DNA from 2 places in the Leucobacter chromiireducens genome. Region 2 is predicted to be linked to the other one. Evidence: predicted binding sites of a transcription regulator. Region 2 holds the regulator's gene; the other holds the start of a gene.
The links. The regulator LexA, encoded in region 2, represses DNA repair genes until DNA is damaged. The targets are predictions, from matches to a motif close to TCGAACANNTGTTCGA.
Positions count from the first base shown of each region.

Region 1: the regulator LexA is predicted to act here: its motif matches at 2,128-2,143, upstream of uvrA (excinuclease ABC subunit UvrA).

Region 1 covers NZ_CP197024.1:1,761,399-1,769,145, forward strand. The annotation lists gene uvrA (excinuclease ABC subunit UvrA) at 1-2,096, opposite strand, end outside; gene ACR81A_RS07905 (siderophore-interacting protein) at 2,279-3,148, shown strand; gene ACR81A_RS07910 (VOC family protein) at 3,257-3,658, shown strand; gene ACR81A_RS07915 (helix-turn-helix domain-containing protein) at 3,634-4,452, opposite strand; gene uvrB (excinuclease ABC subunit UvrB) at 4,468-6,558, opposite strand; gene ACR81A_RS07925 (DIP1984 family protein) at 6,698-7,225, shown strand; gene ACR81A_RS07930 (winged helix-turn-helix domain-containing protein) at 7,494-7,747, opposite strand, start outside.
Region 2 covers NZ_CP197024.1:2,257,693-2,265,439, reverse strand. The annotation lists gene metE (5-methyltetrahydropteroyltriglutamate--homocysteine S-methyltransferase) at 1-678, shown strand, start outside; gene ACR81A_RS10160 (hypothetical protein) at 683-1,933, shown strand; gene ACR81A_RS10155 (methylenetetrahydrofolate reductase) at 1,930-2,835, shown strand; gene lipA (lipoyl synthase) at 2,866-3,885, opposite strand; gene lipB (lipoyl(octanoyl) transferase LipB) at 3,882-4,592, opposite strand; gene lexA (transcriptional repressor LexA) at 4,697-5,362, opposite strand; gene ACR81A_RS10135 (LysM peptidoglycan-binding domain-containing protein) at 5,621-6,070, shown strand; gene ACR81A_RS10130 (histidinol-phosphate transaminase) at 6,125-7,213, shown strand; gene ACR81A_RS10125 (DsbA family protein) at 7,341-7,747, shown strand, end outside.

The sequences.
Region 1 (7,747 bases), 500 kb from region 2:
AGACCGGTGATGCGAGTGTGCTTGCCGGGCACCAGGCGCGCCCCGTTGAGCTGGTTCGCGAGCACCCGGTAGAGGATGTCGTTCACAAGCGTCGACTTCCCCGAGCCAGACACGCCGGTCACCGCAGTCATCACGCCGAGCGGGAAGGTGGCATCGACGTTCTGCAGGTTGTTCGACCGGGCACCCACCACCTTCAGCTCGCGCTTCCGATCGCGCTTGCGCCGCTTCTTGGGCGTCTCGATCGAACGGCGCCCCGCCAGGTAGTCACCGGTGATGGATCGCTCGTTGGCAATCAGCTCCGCGTACTCACCTGAGTGCACCACCGTGCCGCCCTCAACCCCGGCGCCGGGACCGATGTCGACGATCCAATCGGCGGCCTCGATCGTTTCTTCGTCGTGTTCCACCACGATGAGCGTGTTGCCGAGATCGCGCAGCTTGATGAGGGTTTCAATCAGGCGTCGGTTGTCTCGCTGGTGGAGACCGATGGAGGGCTCGTCGAGCACGTAGAGCACACCCGTGAGGCCGGAGCCGATCTGCGTGGCGAGGCGAATGCGCTGCGCCTCACCGCCTGAGAGTGTGCCTGCGCCGCGCGCGAGAGTCAGGTAGCCGAGCCCCACCTCGATGAGGAAGTCGAAGCGGAGTCGGATCTCACGCAGCACCTGCGCGGCAATCTTCGCCTCGCGCTCGGAGAGCGTCACCTCGTCGAAGAAGCGCTTCGCGTCGCTCAGGCTGAATTCGCCCACCCCCGCGATCGACTGCTCGTTGACCGTGACCGCAAGCACCTCGGGCTTCAGCCGCTGACCGTTGCAAGCGTGGCAGGGCACCTCACGGAGGAACTCGGACCACCGATCGCGCTTCGTGTCGCTCTCGGCTTCGGCGTACTGCCGCTCGATGAACGGGATCACGCCTTCAAACCCCGAGGAGTACTTCACCTCACGGCCGAAGCGGTTCTTCCAGCGCACGTTGACCTTGAAGTTATTGCCGTGAAGCACCGCTTCGCGCACCTCGTCACTCAATTCACCCCAGGGCGTATCAAGCGAGAACTCGAGATCGTTCGCGAGACCGATCAACAGCTTCTCGTAGTACTGGTAGAGGCTCTTGCCTTGGCTCGTCCACGGGATGATGACGCCCTCGCCAATCGACAGCTCGGGATCACCGAGCACGAGGTCATCGTCGACCGACATGCTAGTTCCGAGACCGGAGCAGGTACTGCAGGCACCGAAGGGCGCGTTGAAGGAAAAGGTGCGCGGCTCGATCTCGGTGAGCTGCACGGGGTGCTGGTTCGGGCACGACAGGTGCTCGGAGAAGAGTTGGGTGCGATCCGCCGCCCCGGCTTCACGGTCAACGAAGTCAATCGTGACGAGTCCCCCGGACAGGCGCAGTGCGGTCTCTAGGGAGTCGGTCAACCGGCCGAGGACCTCAGGGCCCGCGACCAGGCGGTCGATCACCACTGAGATATCGTGTTTGATCTGCTTCTTCAGCTTCGGCGGGTCGGACAGCTGAATGAGCTCGCCATCCACGTGCGCGCGCGAGTAACCGCTCGCCGCGAGGTCCTGGAAGAGGTCGACGAACTCGCCCTTCTTCTTACTCACCACCGGGGCAAGCACCTGGAAACGCGTGCGCTCCTCGAGCTCCATCAGCTGATCAGCGATCTGCTGCACGGTCTGCGACGCGATGCGTTCGCCGCACACCGCACAGTGCGGCACGCCGATGCGCGCCCAGAGCAGTCGCATGTAGTCATAGATCTCGGTAATCGTGCCCACGGTAGAGCGCGGGTTGCGATTCGTTGACTTCTGGTCGATGGACACCGCGGGGCTCAACCCCTCGATGAAATCAACGTCGGGGCGATCCACCTGACCTAGGAACTGCCGGGCGTACGCGCTCAGCGACTCGACATAGCGGCGCTGCCCCTCGGCGAAGATCGTGTCGAACGCAAGGCTCGACTTCCCGCTCCCCGAGAGGCCGGTGAACACGACCATCGAGTCGCGCGGGATCGCCAAATCCACGTTCTGCAGGTTATGCACGCGGGCGCCCTGCACGCTGATCTGCGCGTGGGCGGCGGAGGAACGGATCGGTGCGGGGTTCTTCGAGCTCACCCCACCATCTTATGCTGCACTGACTGGAAATTCGAACATATGTGCGATGGGTCGCGCGGCGCTCGCGACGCCCTGAGCGAACCGATCTCGCGCATGAGGGGCTTCCCGTGCCCCACCCTGGCAGGAAACATACGGGTGTGACAGGGTGGAGGGTGCACAAACATCAGACGATTGAGGTCCCCATGAGCACTCCCGAGTCCCCCGCCGCCGCTCCCGCAGCAGCAGCAGCGCCGACGCGCGCCGCACGCACCGCGCGGCCGCAAATCGTACTCGAGGTGCTCGAACGCGTTCAGCTCTCCCGTCACCTCGTGCGCATCGTCGCCGGCGGTCCAGGGGTCGCGCAGATTGAGCCGAACGGAAAGACGGACGCGTACAGCAAGATGCTGTTCACGCAGCCCGATACGCCGCTGAAACCGCCGTACGATCTCGATGCGCTGCGGGAGGAACTGAGCCCGGAGCAGATGCCCTCGACGCGCACCTACTCGATCCGGCGCTTTGATCTCGACGCCGGCGAGATTTGGATCGACTTCGTGACCCACGGCGAAGCGGGAGTCGCAGGGCCCTGGGCTGACCGCGCGCAGCCGGGCGACGCTGTCGTTCTCCGTGGCATCGGCGGTGGCTATGCCCCCGACCCCACCGCGGATTGGCACCTCCTGGCGGGCGATGAGGCCGCCATCCCCGCGATCGCGGCGGCGCTTGAGGCCATGCCGCGCGACGCGGTCGGCACCGCTCTCATCGAGGTGGGCGGCCCGGAGGACGAGCTTTCCCTCGACGCCCCCACCGGAATCAACGTCACCTGGCTGCATCGCGGTGACGCCGAAGCCGGCACCTCAACAGTGCTTGTCGATGCGGTACGCGCTGCAACGTGGCTGCCCGGCCGTGTGCAGGTGTTCGTGCACGGCGAGCGGGGGGCGATGAAGGCGCTGCGGCCGTACTTCACCGACGAGCGCGGCCTGGACCGCGCACAGCTGTCCCTTTCGCCGTACTGGGCCTACGGCCGTCGTGAGGACGCTTTCCAGGCGGAGAAGCGCGAGCCGATCGGCCAGGTCTGAACTTTTCGGGGCGCCTGGTCTTCTGCGCCGCGTGAGCACCCGCGCTCACGAACGCGTGATGGCCGTTTTCTTCAAGACGGCCATCACGCGTGAGCGTACGCTTGCCGCATGACACTCGCACTGAACTTCATCGGCATCGTCACGAGCGACCTCTCGGCCTCGCTCGCCTTTTATCGCACGCTTGGTCTCGACATTCCCGAGGGGCTCGACGCGGAACCCCACGTGGAGGTGGCGCTCCCGGGCGGTACCACGCTCGCGTGGGATCCGCTCACTACGATCCACAGCTTCAATCCCGACTTCGTGCTGCCGACTGGCCCGGGCCGCATCGGCTTCGCGTGCGAGGCGGACTCCCCCGCCGCGGTTGATGCCGCGTACGCCGAGGTCACCGCTCGCTTCCCCGCCGCTGCCGCAACCGCCCCCTGGGATGCGCCGTGGGGCCAGCGCTACGCCACCGTGCACGACCCCGACGGCAACGCGGTCGATCTCTACGCGCCGCTCCCCGCGGCGTAGCGTGAGACTCGCCCCGGGGTGGTGCCCGCGATGTCGCGCAGCTCGCGGGTGAGGTGAGCCTGGTCGGCATAGCCCCCACGCGCGGCGACGTCCACAACCGGCACTCCGCCGCGGAGCAGCTCATGCGCGCGTTCCGCGCGGAGCACCCGTCGCAGGCTCGTGAATCCGTAGCCGAAGTCCTCCGTCATCCGCCGTCGAAAGTGGCGCTCGGACACCCCGAACTCACCCGCCACCGCAGCCGCGGGGGCGCCACTCGCCGCTGCGCTGCGCACCGCGGAGCGCCAGTGCCGCTGCTCCGCGAGCACGGGAGCGTAGGCGAGCTGCAACGCGGCCGCTGCAGCCTGAACCGCACGAGCTTGCGCCTCACCGGGCAGGCGGGAGGCCGTGTCGCCCGCCTGACCTGCTTCTACAACCGCGCCACGGACACGCCGGAGGAGACTCAGCGCGGAGCGCAGCTGTAGCGGGCTGAGCACCGCCGTCCCGGCGAGCTGCGCATCGCGAAGCGGCGCCGCGGACTGCGAGAGCGCGAGGCCGGCAGCCCCGGGGTCAAAGCGCACCCCCACGGTGACCCCGGATCGGGATCCCTGCGCGCGGAGAGCGCGTGTCGACGGGCCGGCGACGAGCAGCGAGTCATCACGGAGGATGAGGTCGGCGCTCCCATCCGCCGCGATGATCCGACCGCCAGCCTCTCCACCAGTCGCCCCACCAGCCTCACCATCAGAGAATGACGCTGGATGCTCCGCGTGAGCCCACCAGAGCGTCCCCACTGCGGGGACTCGGAGTTCGTGGTACACGACCGCGCCGAGCGCTTAGAGGTGCCCGGCGGCGTCCATGCTCCGCAGCTCTCGCTTCAGCTCAGACACCTCGTCGCGCAGTCGCGCCGCGAGCTCAAACTTCAGCTCCTCGGCGGCCGCGAGCATCTGCTCTGTGAGATCACCGATCAGCTCCTCAAGCTTCGCCGAGCCCTCGGCCGCGATCGCGCCGGCGCGCGCCGCGGCCTTGCCCTTCGCACGCTGCGGCGAATCGCCCTTGCGCTGGGAATGCGCGCCCGTCCGTGAGAGCACGTCCTCCGTGTCAGCAGCCTCTCGCGCGAGCATCTCGGTGATGTCGCCGATCTTCTTGCGCAGCGGCTGTGGATCGATGCCGTGCTCCGTGTTGTACGCGACCTGGATCTCGCGACGACGATTCGTCTCGTCAATTGCTTCGCGCATGGAGCGGGTGATCTTGTCGGCGTACATGTGCACTTGCCCGGAAACGTTTCGTGCCGCGCGGCCGATCGTCTGAATGAGCGAGGTACTGGAGCGGAGGAACCCCTCCTTGTCGGCGTCGAGGATCGCCACCAGCGAGACCTCGGGCAGGTCGAGGCCCTCACGCAGCAGGTTGATGCCGACGAGCACGTCGTAGACCCCCGCGCGTAGCTCGGTCAGCAACTCGACGCGGCGCAGCGTATCGACATCGGAGTGCAAGTAGCGCACGCGCACCCCCGCCTCCTCCATGAAGGTGGTGAGCTGCTCGGCCATCTTCTTCGTGAGGGTCGTGACGAGCACGCGCTCATCGCGCTCTGCTCGGACGCGCACTTCCTCGAGCAGATCATCGATCTGCCCCTCACTCGGCTTCACAATGATTTCGGGGTCGATCAATCCGGTCGGGCGGATGATCTGCTCAACGATGCCGTCTGCCCGCTCGAGCTCGTACTTGCCCGGGGTGGCCGACAGATACACGATCTGGCCCACCCGATCGTTGAACTCGCCGAAGGTGAGCGGCCGGTTGTCGAGCGCGCTCGGCAGCCGGAACCCATGATCGACGAGCGTGCGCTTGCGTGATGCATCGCCCTCATACATCGCACCGATCTGCGGCACCGTGACGTGCGACTCGTCGATGACCACCAGGAAATCGTCCGGGAAGTAGTCGAGCAAGCAGTGCGGCGCCTCGCCCTTCTCACGTCCGTCGATGTGACGCGAGTAGTTCTCGATGCCCGAGCAGAACCCGATCTGTTCCATCATCTCGAGGTCAAAGGTGGTGCGCATGCGCAGCCGCTGCTCTTCTACCAGCTTGTTCTGTCGCTTCAGCTCGTCGAGCCGAGCGTCGAGCTCGTCGGAGATGGTGCCCATCGCTCGGTTCATCACCTCGCGGCTTGCAACGTAGTGCGAGCCGGGGAACACCGAGACGGTCTCGACCTGCTTGATCACATCGCCCGTGACTGGGTGTAGGTAGTACAGCGCCTCGATCTCGTCACCGAAGAACTCGATGCGGATCGCGAGCTCCTCGTACATCGGGATGATCTCGACCGTGTCGCCCCGAACGCGGAAGTTGCCGCGCACAAACTCGATGTCGTTGCGCTGGTACTGCATGTCCACGAAGCGCCGCAGGAGCACATCGCGATTCAGCACGTCCCCCACCACGAGCGGCACCATTGCCTCGTAGTACTCCTCGGGCTTGCCGAGACCGTAGATGCACGAGACGGTCGAGACGACGACGGTGTCACGCCGACTGAGGAGCGCGTTCGTCGTAGAGTGACGCAGCCGTTCTACCTCCGCGTTCACGGAGGAGTCCTTCTCGATGAACGTGTCCGTCTGCGGTACGTACGCTTCCGGCTGGTAGTAGTCGTAGTAGCTCACGAAGTACTCAACCGAGTTGTTCGGCATGAGCTGACGGAACTCGCTCGCGAGCTGCGCGGCGAGCGTCTTATTGTGGGCGAGGATGAGCGTGGGGCGCTGCACCGCCTCGATGAGCCAAGCGGTCGTCGCCGACTTGCCCGTACCCGTTGCACCGAGGAGCACAACATCGGTCTCACCAGCGTTAATTCGGTCGGCAAGCTCTGCGATTGCCTTGGGCTGATCGCCGCTCGGCTCGTACTCGCTGATCACCTCGAAGGGGCGGACGCTGCGCGTAGGTTCCATACCAAAAAGACTAACGCCACCCTCTGACATTCAGATCGGGATCCGCGCACAGCTGATCTCACCTCTCCGCAGAATCCCCGCGCCCGCGCGTGCTAGCCTGGCGTTCCCGCCGAGCACACCACGAGAATTGAGGCACCGGGTGAAACTCGCAGAAGCGCTTGCGCTCCGCGCTGATACGCAGAAGCGCATCGCACAGCTCCGAGCACGCATCGTCGCAAACGCGCGCTACCAGGAGGGCGAGGAACCCTCGGAGGACGCGAAGGCGCTGCTCGCCGAGGCCGCGCTCGCTGTCGGTGAGCTCGAGCAGCTGGTCCGCAGCATCAACGCCACGAACTCAGCGATCGAGGTCGCGCTCCCAACGGCACCCACGCGCAGTTCGGGCGGCCGCCGGCGAGATGCGGGCGCAACGGAGGCGAAGACCGTCACCATGACCGACGCGCTCGCGCTCCGCGATAGCCTGCGCATGCGCCACGCGATCCTCGTCGAGGCTGCGGAGGCCGCACAGGGCAGTGGCGCGTACCGTCAGATGCGCTCGGAGCTCCGCGAGCTCAGTGCCCTCGAGGTGCCGACGCTCCGCACGCAGGCAGACGCGCTGGCCCGCGAGTTGCGTGAGCTTGATGCGCGCGTGCAGCAGGCGAACTGGGCGCACGAGCTCCTCGGGGACTAGCCGCCGGGGCGGCGGACTCCGCCCGGCGCAGTGTACGACACAACTTCACACAGCGGAGTCGGTACCGACTCGATCAGCGGGCACACCCCGCGCCAGACGGGCAAATCTGGCTCTTGCAGGGCAGCGGGCAGCCCACCACACACAGTGCAGCCCAGCACTGTGCACATGTGACCAGCCACCGCGCACCGCGCACTACCGCGTGTCGAGATCGAGTCGGGAGGGTGGGATCGGGGACTCTCCGCGTCTGATACGCCGCATTCGGTGCGGCTCAGGCGGCGTCAAACCGCGCGGGCAACGGCAGGTTCCCGACGCCTGAGACCCGCACTTCGGCAAGCCCCTGCCACGCTGCGGCACGGGCGAGGAGTGCTGTGGCGACCTCACTCGTGCGGCCGGGCGCGCCCGGTTCGCGCCAGGCAGCCTGCACGAGCAGCACCCGCGCCTCACGATCCGCTTTCAGGTCGATCCGGCCCGCCAGTTTTCCCGCCACCATGAGTGGCAGGCAGTAGTACCCAAACTGGCGCT
Region 2 (7,747 bases):
CCCGCGCCGATGACCGTCGCGTGGTCGGCCTACGCGCAGTCGCTCACGGAGAAGCCGGTGAAGGGCATGCTGACGGGCCCCGTCACGATTCTCGCGTGGTCGTTCGTGCGCGATGATCAGCCGCTCGCGGACACCGCCGAGCAGGTCGCGCTCGCCCTTCGCGACGAGATCGACGACCTGGTTGCCGCTGGGATCACCATCGTGCAGGTCGACGAGCCTGCGCTGCGCGAGCTGTTGCCGCTCGATGCCGATCGCCAGGCGGCGTACCTCGACTGGTCGGTGGGGTCCTTCCGCCTCGCGACGAGTGGCGCTGCGAGCGAGGTGCAGATCCACACGCACCTGTGTTACTCCGAGTTTGGCGAGATCATCGGTGCCGTCGATGGGCTCGACGCCGATGTGACGAGCATCGAGGCGGCCCGCAGTCGCATGGACGTCGTTGACCCGCTGGGCGATCACGGCTACTCGCGCGGCATCGGCCCCGGCGTGTACGACATCCACTCGCCGCGTGTGCCGAGCGCGGCGGAGCAGGAGGAGCTGATCCGAATTGCGGCTGCGCGCATCCCGGGCGAGCAGCTCTGGGTCAACCCCGACTGTGGGCTCAAGACTCGTGGCTATGAGGAGACGGTGGCGAGCCTCACGAACCTGGTGCAGGCGGCGCGCGCCGTCCGCGGAGCCTAGCACCGTGGACCAGGGTTCACTCACGCCCTGGCCCGCCGACGGCCTCCCCACGGAGGCCGTCGGCTCCTTGCCGCGCCCCGCCCGCCTGCAGCGGGTGGTGCTCGACGCGGATACGGGCCTGGCGACGGGGGCTGAGCTCCGCGCGGAGCAGGATCGCGCGGTGGCAGATACGATCGAGCGCTTCGCCGCAACCGGGTCGCCCATCGTGGGCGATGGAGAGCAGCGACGCGAGAGCTTTGCGAGCTACCCGCTCGGTACGGAAGACCTCTCGGCCGGGCCCGTGTTCGCGGTGTTCGCGGACGGGCATCACCGTGTGATCCCGAGCCTCGCCCGTGCCCCGTTCCGTTTCCAGGCCTGGGCTGCCGATGACGTGGCGGCCGCGCGCGAGCTCACCGATCTGCCCCTCAAGCAGGCGGTCATCTCGCCTTCGATGCTCTCGCTCATGGTGCCGGAGGGCGGGCTTGGCGAGTATCGTCGCGAAGACTTCCTCTCGGACGTCGTCGCGGGGTGCGCGGAGGACATCCGTCGTTCCTTTGCGGCAGGGGCCGCGCGGGTGTCGATCGACTTCACCGAAGGGCGACTCGCGCTCCGGCGCGATCTCCGCGCCCCCTGGGCGGGTCCGCAGGCGCTCAGCGGCTTCATTGAGCTCATCAACCGGGTGCTCGATCAGCTCACTGATGCCGAGCGTGCCGCGGTGGGGGTGCACACGTGCCCCGGGAACGACAACGACTCAGCCCACAGCGCAGATATCGACTACGCGGAGCTGCTGCCGGAGCTATTTCAAATCGAGGCGGGGTACTTCCTGGTGCAGGCTGCGGGAGAGAAAGAGCCGGATCGTGTGGCGCGGCTCGTCGGCCGCCAGCTCCGGGGTCGCACCCGGGCCGCAGCGGAGGCGGGCAGCGGCGGCATCGTGCCGCGGGTGCTGCTCGGTGTGACGAACCCGACGAACCCGAAGCTCGAAACCGCGGAGCAGGTGCGGGATCAGCTTGTGCGCGCCGCGCGCTTCATCCCGGCCGAGCTGCTCGGCTCCACCGACGACTGCGGTTTCTCGCCGTATCTGATTGATGAGAAGCCCCGCCACGGCTCGCCGGACTTTGCTCGCGACGTGGCGTTCGCGAAGATCGCCGCACGCGTGCGGGGAACGGCGCTCGCAGCGGACGAGCTTGCGGGAAGCCCGGGCCTCGCGGGCGCGGGCGTCTCGTACGCGGGCTACGGAGCGACCGGGAAGCCGGCCCCCGAGGGAGGACACGCATGAGCCCCGAACTGCTGACCGGCAGCGCGCCCACGCGCGCGAGATTCTCATTCGAGGTGTTTCCCGCGCGCAGCGGGGCGGCGGCCCTCGCATTGGGGCACGCGGTGCAACACCTGTCTGCGGCGGGGCCCGACTTCATCTCGGTCACCTACGGCGCTAACGGCTCAAATCGTGATGCCTCGATCGACCTGCTGAAGTACCTCCGCGATCACACTGACGCCCTGCCCCTTGCGCACCTCACCACGGTGGGGGAGTCGCGGGAGGCCGTGCGGGAGGCGATCCACGGGATCATGGACGCGGGAGTGCACGACTTCCTCGCGCTGCGCGGCGACCCGCCGCGAGGGCTCACAGAGGATGATCCCGCGGTGGCTGGCTCGCTCTCCGCGCTTGAACTCGTTGAGCTGGTCGCTGAGGCCCGCGCTGAGCGTCCGGCGCTCACGAGTGTGGGGCGCACCGCCGTTGCCGCATACCCGAATGGGCATCCGCTGTCGCGATCCCGATCTGAGGACATTGAGTACCTGATCGCGAAGCAGGAAGCGGGCGCCCAGTTCGCGATCACGCAGCTCTTCTTCGAGGCCGAGGAGTATCTCGGATTCGTGGAGGACGCACGAGCGGCGGGGCTGCGGATTCCCGTGCTCCCCGGCCTCATGCCCGTATCGACGAGCGCGCAACTGCGAAAGGTGGCGCAGCTGGCGGGACGCCCCGCGCCGGGTCTCCTCGCGGCGGAGCTCGCGGAGGCGGGAGGCTATGCACCGGAGCTGGGCGTCGAGCACACGGTCGAGCTTGCGCGCGCGTTGCTCGCGGGCGGCGCACCCTCTGTGCACCTGTATACGTTCAACCGCCACGAGCAGGTACTCGCGGTGCTGCGCGAGCTGAACCTCCTCACCCCGTCGCCGCTCGGATAGCGCGAGCGGTCGGGGCGAGGAGGCGCCGCGCTACACCGCCTGCGGGAAGTCCGCGGCGGCGCGCTCTGCGAGGTGCTGCAGCTGCGGGGGCACCTCCCGTCCTGTGCGGAGCATCGTCTCCGCCCACAGGCGGCCCGCGCGGTAGGAGGACCGCACGAGGGGACCCGCAAGGACTCCGGCGAAGCCGAGCGCATCCGCCTCGGCCTTCAGCTCGACAAACTCTTCGGGCCGCACCCAGCGATCAATGGGGTGGTGGAGGCTCGAGGGGCGCAGGTACTGCGTGAGCGTGAGGATGTCGCAGCCCGCGTCGCGCAGCTCGTGCATGGTCGCGGAGATCTCCGCGCGAGTCTCACCCATCCCCAGGATGAGGTTCGACTTCGTGATCATCCCCGCGCTGCGGCCCTCGGCAATGACCTCGAGCGAGCGTTCGTAGCGAAAGCCCGGACGTATGCGTCGGAAGATGCGGGGCACAGTCTCGAGGTTGTGCGCGAACACTTCGGGCTGCGCCGCAAACACCTGCGCGAGCCCGTCCGGCCGGCCGCCGAGATCGTCGACGAGCACTTCGACCCCGGATCCCGGGTTCAGCGCATGAATCTGGCGAATCGTCTCCGCGTACAGCCAGGCACCCGTGTCGGGGAGATCGTCGCGGGTCACGCCCGTGATGGTCGCGTATCGCAGCCCCATCGTGCGCACAGACTCAGCGACGCGGCGCGGCTCGTCGGTGTCGAGCGGCAGCGGTTTGCCGGACGTGATCATGCAGAAGTCACAGCGCCGCGTGCAGATGGATCCGCCGATGAGGAACGTGGCTTCGCGGTCTTCCCAGCACTCGTAGATGTTGGGGCAGCCAGCCTCCTGGCACACGGTGTGGAGCCCCTCGGACTGGACGAGATCGCGCACGTCACGGTACTCCGGGCCGGAGCGTGCGCGGGTCTTGATCCACTCAGGCTTCCGCTCGATGGGCGTCTGCGCATTGCGCGCTTCTACACGCAGCAGCTTCCGGCCTTCGGGCTCAGGCCGCGTGCCGGTCGAGGGGAGTATTCGGGCGCTCATGCGGTGAGCTCCGCGAGCGCGAGGAGTAGTTCGGCCCGCAGGATTGGCGCAGCGTCGGCCGGCGTGACCTGCGTGCCGGCGAGTGCGCTCAGCGTGCTGACACCCGCGTCGGTGATCCCGCACGGTACAAAGCCCTCGAATGGCTCAAGTGAGTTGCTGCAGTTGAGGGCGACGCCGTGGGTGATGATCCCGGCGCTCGCGTGAATCCCCACCTGGCCGAATTTGACGGCGGTGGCTCCGGGGTGTGGAGGCGTGGACCACGCACCTGCGCGCCCAGCGATGCGCTCCCCGCACACACCAAATGCAGCGGCCGTGCTGATCAGTGCGCCCTCGAGCGCGCGCACGCAGTCAACGACGCCCACGCCAGGGGCGAGTCGGACGATGGGGTACGCCACGAGCTGACCCGGCCCATGCCAGGTCACGCGCCCGCCACGGTTGACCGGCACGACCGGGGTGCCGTCCTGCGGATACTCCGCCGGGTCGGCCCGACGGCCCGCGGTGTACACGGGGGAGTGCTCGAGCAGGATCAGCGTCCCGTGATCGATGCGGTCGGTGAGCCGCGCGACCGCCTCGTCCTGAAGGCGGAGGCCGCGCTCGTACGGAACGGGCTCGGAACCAGGACCTTCGACCCGCAGCCGGTGGCCGGGAGCGCGTACACGGTGCGGAGCGGGAGTTCCTGGGGGCCGGGTGAGGGTGAGGGAAGTCATGACGTCATACTAAATAGACTCGATACAACAAATCAAGACGAGTGGACATGACACGCAAAAAGGGCCACCCCGGAAGCCGGGGCGGCCCATCTTGCGTGTGGCGGTTAGACCGAGCGGAACACCGCGACGACCTTGCCGAGCACCTCGGCGTGGTCGCCAACAATCGGTTCGAAAGCGCTGTTGCGGGGAAGTAGCCACGTGTGACCGTCGCGGCGGCGGAACACCTTCACGGTCGCTTCTCCGTCAAGCATTGCGGCAACGATGTCGCCGTTCTCTGCCTCGCGCTGCTGGCGCACCACAACAAAGTCGCCATCGCAGATCGCCGCGTCGATCATGGACTCGCCCACGACGCGAAGCATGAAGAGCTGCCCGTCGCCGACGAGTTGGCGGGGGAGCGGCACGATCTCCTCCACTTGCTGGTCTGCGGTGATCGGAACGCCCGCGGCAATCTGCCCAACGAGCGGTACGTACGCAGCCTCCTCGACCTGCTGACCCGGGGTGTCCGCGATCGCGTCGCTCGTGCTCGCGAGCTCGACAAGGATCTCTAGGGCGCGGGGTCGATTGGGATCACGCCGGATGTAGCCGCCCAGCTCCAAGCGGCTGAGCTGATGTGTGACGCTCGAGAGTGAGGAGAGGCCCACTGCGTCGCCAATCTCGCGCATGCTCGGGGGATAGCCGCGCGACTCGACGGAGCGCGCGATGAACTCAAGGATGGCTTGCTGCTTCTCGCTCAGAGGCTTCCGGGTCTGTGGCGCTGCGGCGTCGCTCATGGCTGTCCTTTCGAGCCCGGAGGGGCGGGGCGGGGGCGGTGAAAACCGAATGTCAGTGGTGCCTGGTTCAGTGGTCTCGTTGAACGAAACCCTAGCCGCGCGCTGGGAACAGGGGCAAACATCTGTTCGAGTGTCGTGGGAAAAGATCGAAACTGATCTTCGAACACGGGCTTGCGGTTTCGAATACTCGAAGATATATTCGAAACAGATGTTCGCATGGCGCTGGCCTTCGCGGGCGTCGCGACGAAAGGAAGTCCCATGAGTGCCGCAACTCTCGCAGGATCCCGGATCAGCGCAGGTGTATCGATCGCTCCCGTGGCTGAGGTCACCGCTTCTTCCGTGCCCGCGGTCACTCGACTGCGCTTGACCCGCCGCGGACGTGTGGTGCTGGGAACGCTCGCTACGGTGCTCGTGGCCGGTGTGCTGGCGCTTCTCGCGACGTTCGCTGCTCCGCAGGCGAGCGCGTCCGATACGGCCGGCGCTGGCCAAGAGTTTTCTTACGTCGTGGTGGCACCCGGCTCCTCGCTGTGGGAGATCGCCACTCAGCTCGATCCGTCGGCGGATCCGCGTGATCTCGTCAGCGAGATCGTGCAGCTGAACCAGCTCACCGAGTCTGGCGTCGATGTGGGCCAGCCCCTCGCGGTGCCGCTCCGCTACGCGGGGGATCCGCAGACTATCCCGGCAGCAGAGCTCGGCCTGACTGAGTAGCCCGCCTGCTCGCGCCCCAACGACGCAGGCGCGTTTCGAAACTAGACTGGTGTGGTGACCAGCCTCAGTGACCTCCCCCTCCGCGACAATCTTGTCGGGCAAGAGCCCTACGGCGCACCGCAGGATCCGGTGCCCGTCAGTCTGAACGTCAACGAGAACACGCATCCCATCCCCGACGAAGTCATCGCCGACATCGTGAGCTCCCTTGCCGAAGCCGTGCGCGGCGTGAACCGGTACCCCGATCGCGAGTTCATGGGACTGCGCCAGGCGCTCGCGAGCTACCTCGGACACGGATTGGCCCCGGAGCAGGTGTGGGCCGCTAACGGCTCGAACGAGGTGCTCCAGCAAGTGCTCCAGGCATTTGGCGGCCCCGGGCGGTCGCTGCTGAGCTTCAGTCCCACGTACTCGATGTACCCCCTGCTTGCCGCGGGCACCGACACAACGTGGATCGATGTGCCGCGGCCCGCGGACTACGCGCTCACGCCCGAGCTGGTGATCGCTGCCATTGCGGAGCACCAGCCGAACATCGTGATTCTGTGCGGCCCGAACAACCCCACGGGAACCGTGCTCGACCGCGAGGTTATCCGTGCGGCGTACGACGCCTTCGACGGGGTGCTCATTGTCGATGAGGCGTATCAGGAGTTCGATGCGGACACCGAGAGCGCTGTGGCGCTTCTGCCCGGCCGCCCGCGCCTGCTGGTGTCGCGCACCATGAGCAAGGCGTTCGCCTTCGCGGGTGTGCGCCTGGGGTATCTCGCAGCCGACGCCGCCGTCATCGACGCGCTGCGCTTGGTGCGTCTGCCCTATCACCTGTCCGCGCTGACGCAGGCGGCTGCGACGGCTGCGCTACGGCACTCGGACGCCATGCTGGGCGCGGTTGCGGAGATTCGTTCCGAGCGCGATCGGCTCGCGTCCGCGTTGCGCGCGCTGGGATACGAGGTCCACCCGTCGGGGGCAAACTTCTTGCTGGTCGGGGGCTTCACAGATCCCGCGGCGACGTTCGAAGCGCTGCGTGCGCAGGGCATCCTGATCCGAAACCTCAGTATCCCGGGCCACCTGCGCATCACCGCGGGAACGCCGGCGGAGACGACCATCCTGATCGACGCGATCACTCAGCTCGGTCCAGGCGGTGCGCAGGCGTAGGTCTCGCGTTTCGCGGAGCGGGGCCTCGTTCCGTGGGGCCCCGCTCTTCACGCGATGGCTGTCCGAGTGTGTGCCGAATCTGGGAGCACACTGAGCCCGCCGCGAAGTGGCCGGATAGCCTGGGGGTATGCCTCAGCCACCCGAAGCACTGCCCCGTCACGAGCTTGAACGGAAGCTGCGCCGCTCCCGCACCCTGAACATCGCCCTCGGTGCGATCGCCATCATCGGGCTCGTGTTCGGCGGTGTGCAGCTGGCGCAGGGCGGTGGCTCGGCCGGAGCTGCGGGCGCTGCCACCGGCGCGAATGCCGAGGGTGAGAGCGCGGAGCAGCCGGATGCGCAGAGCATTGAGCGTCGGGACCCCGCCGACACCATGGCGATCGGTGATGTTGACGCGCCGGTTGTGATGAGTGAGTGGATCGACTTCCGGTGCCCGTTCTGTGCGGTGTATTCGCGCGACACATTGCCGGTGCTCATCGAAGAATATGTGAATACCGGAAAGGTGCGCATCGAGTTGCACGATGTCGCATTCTTTGG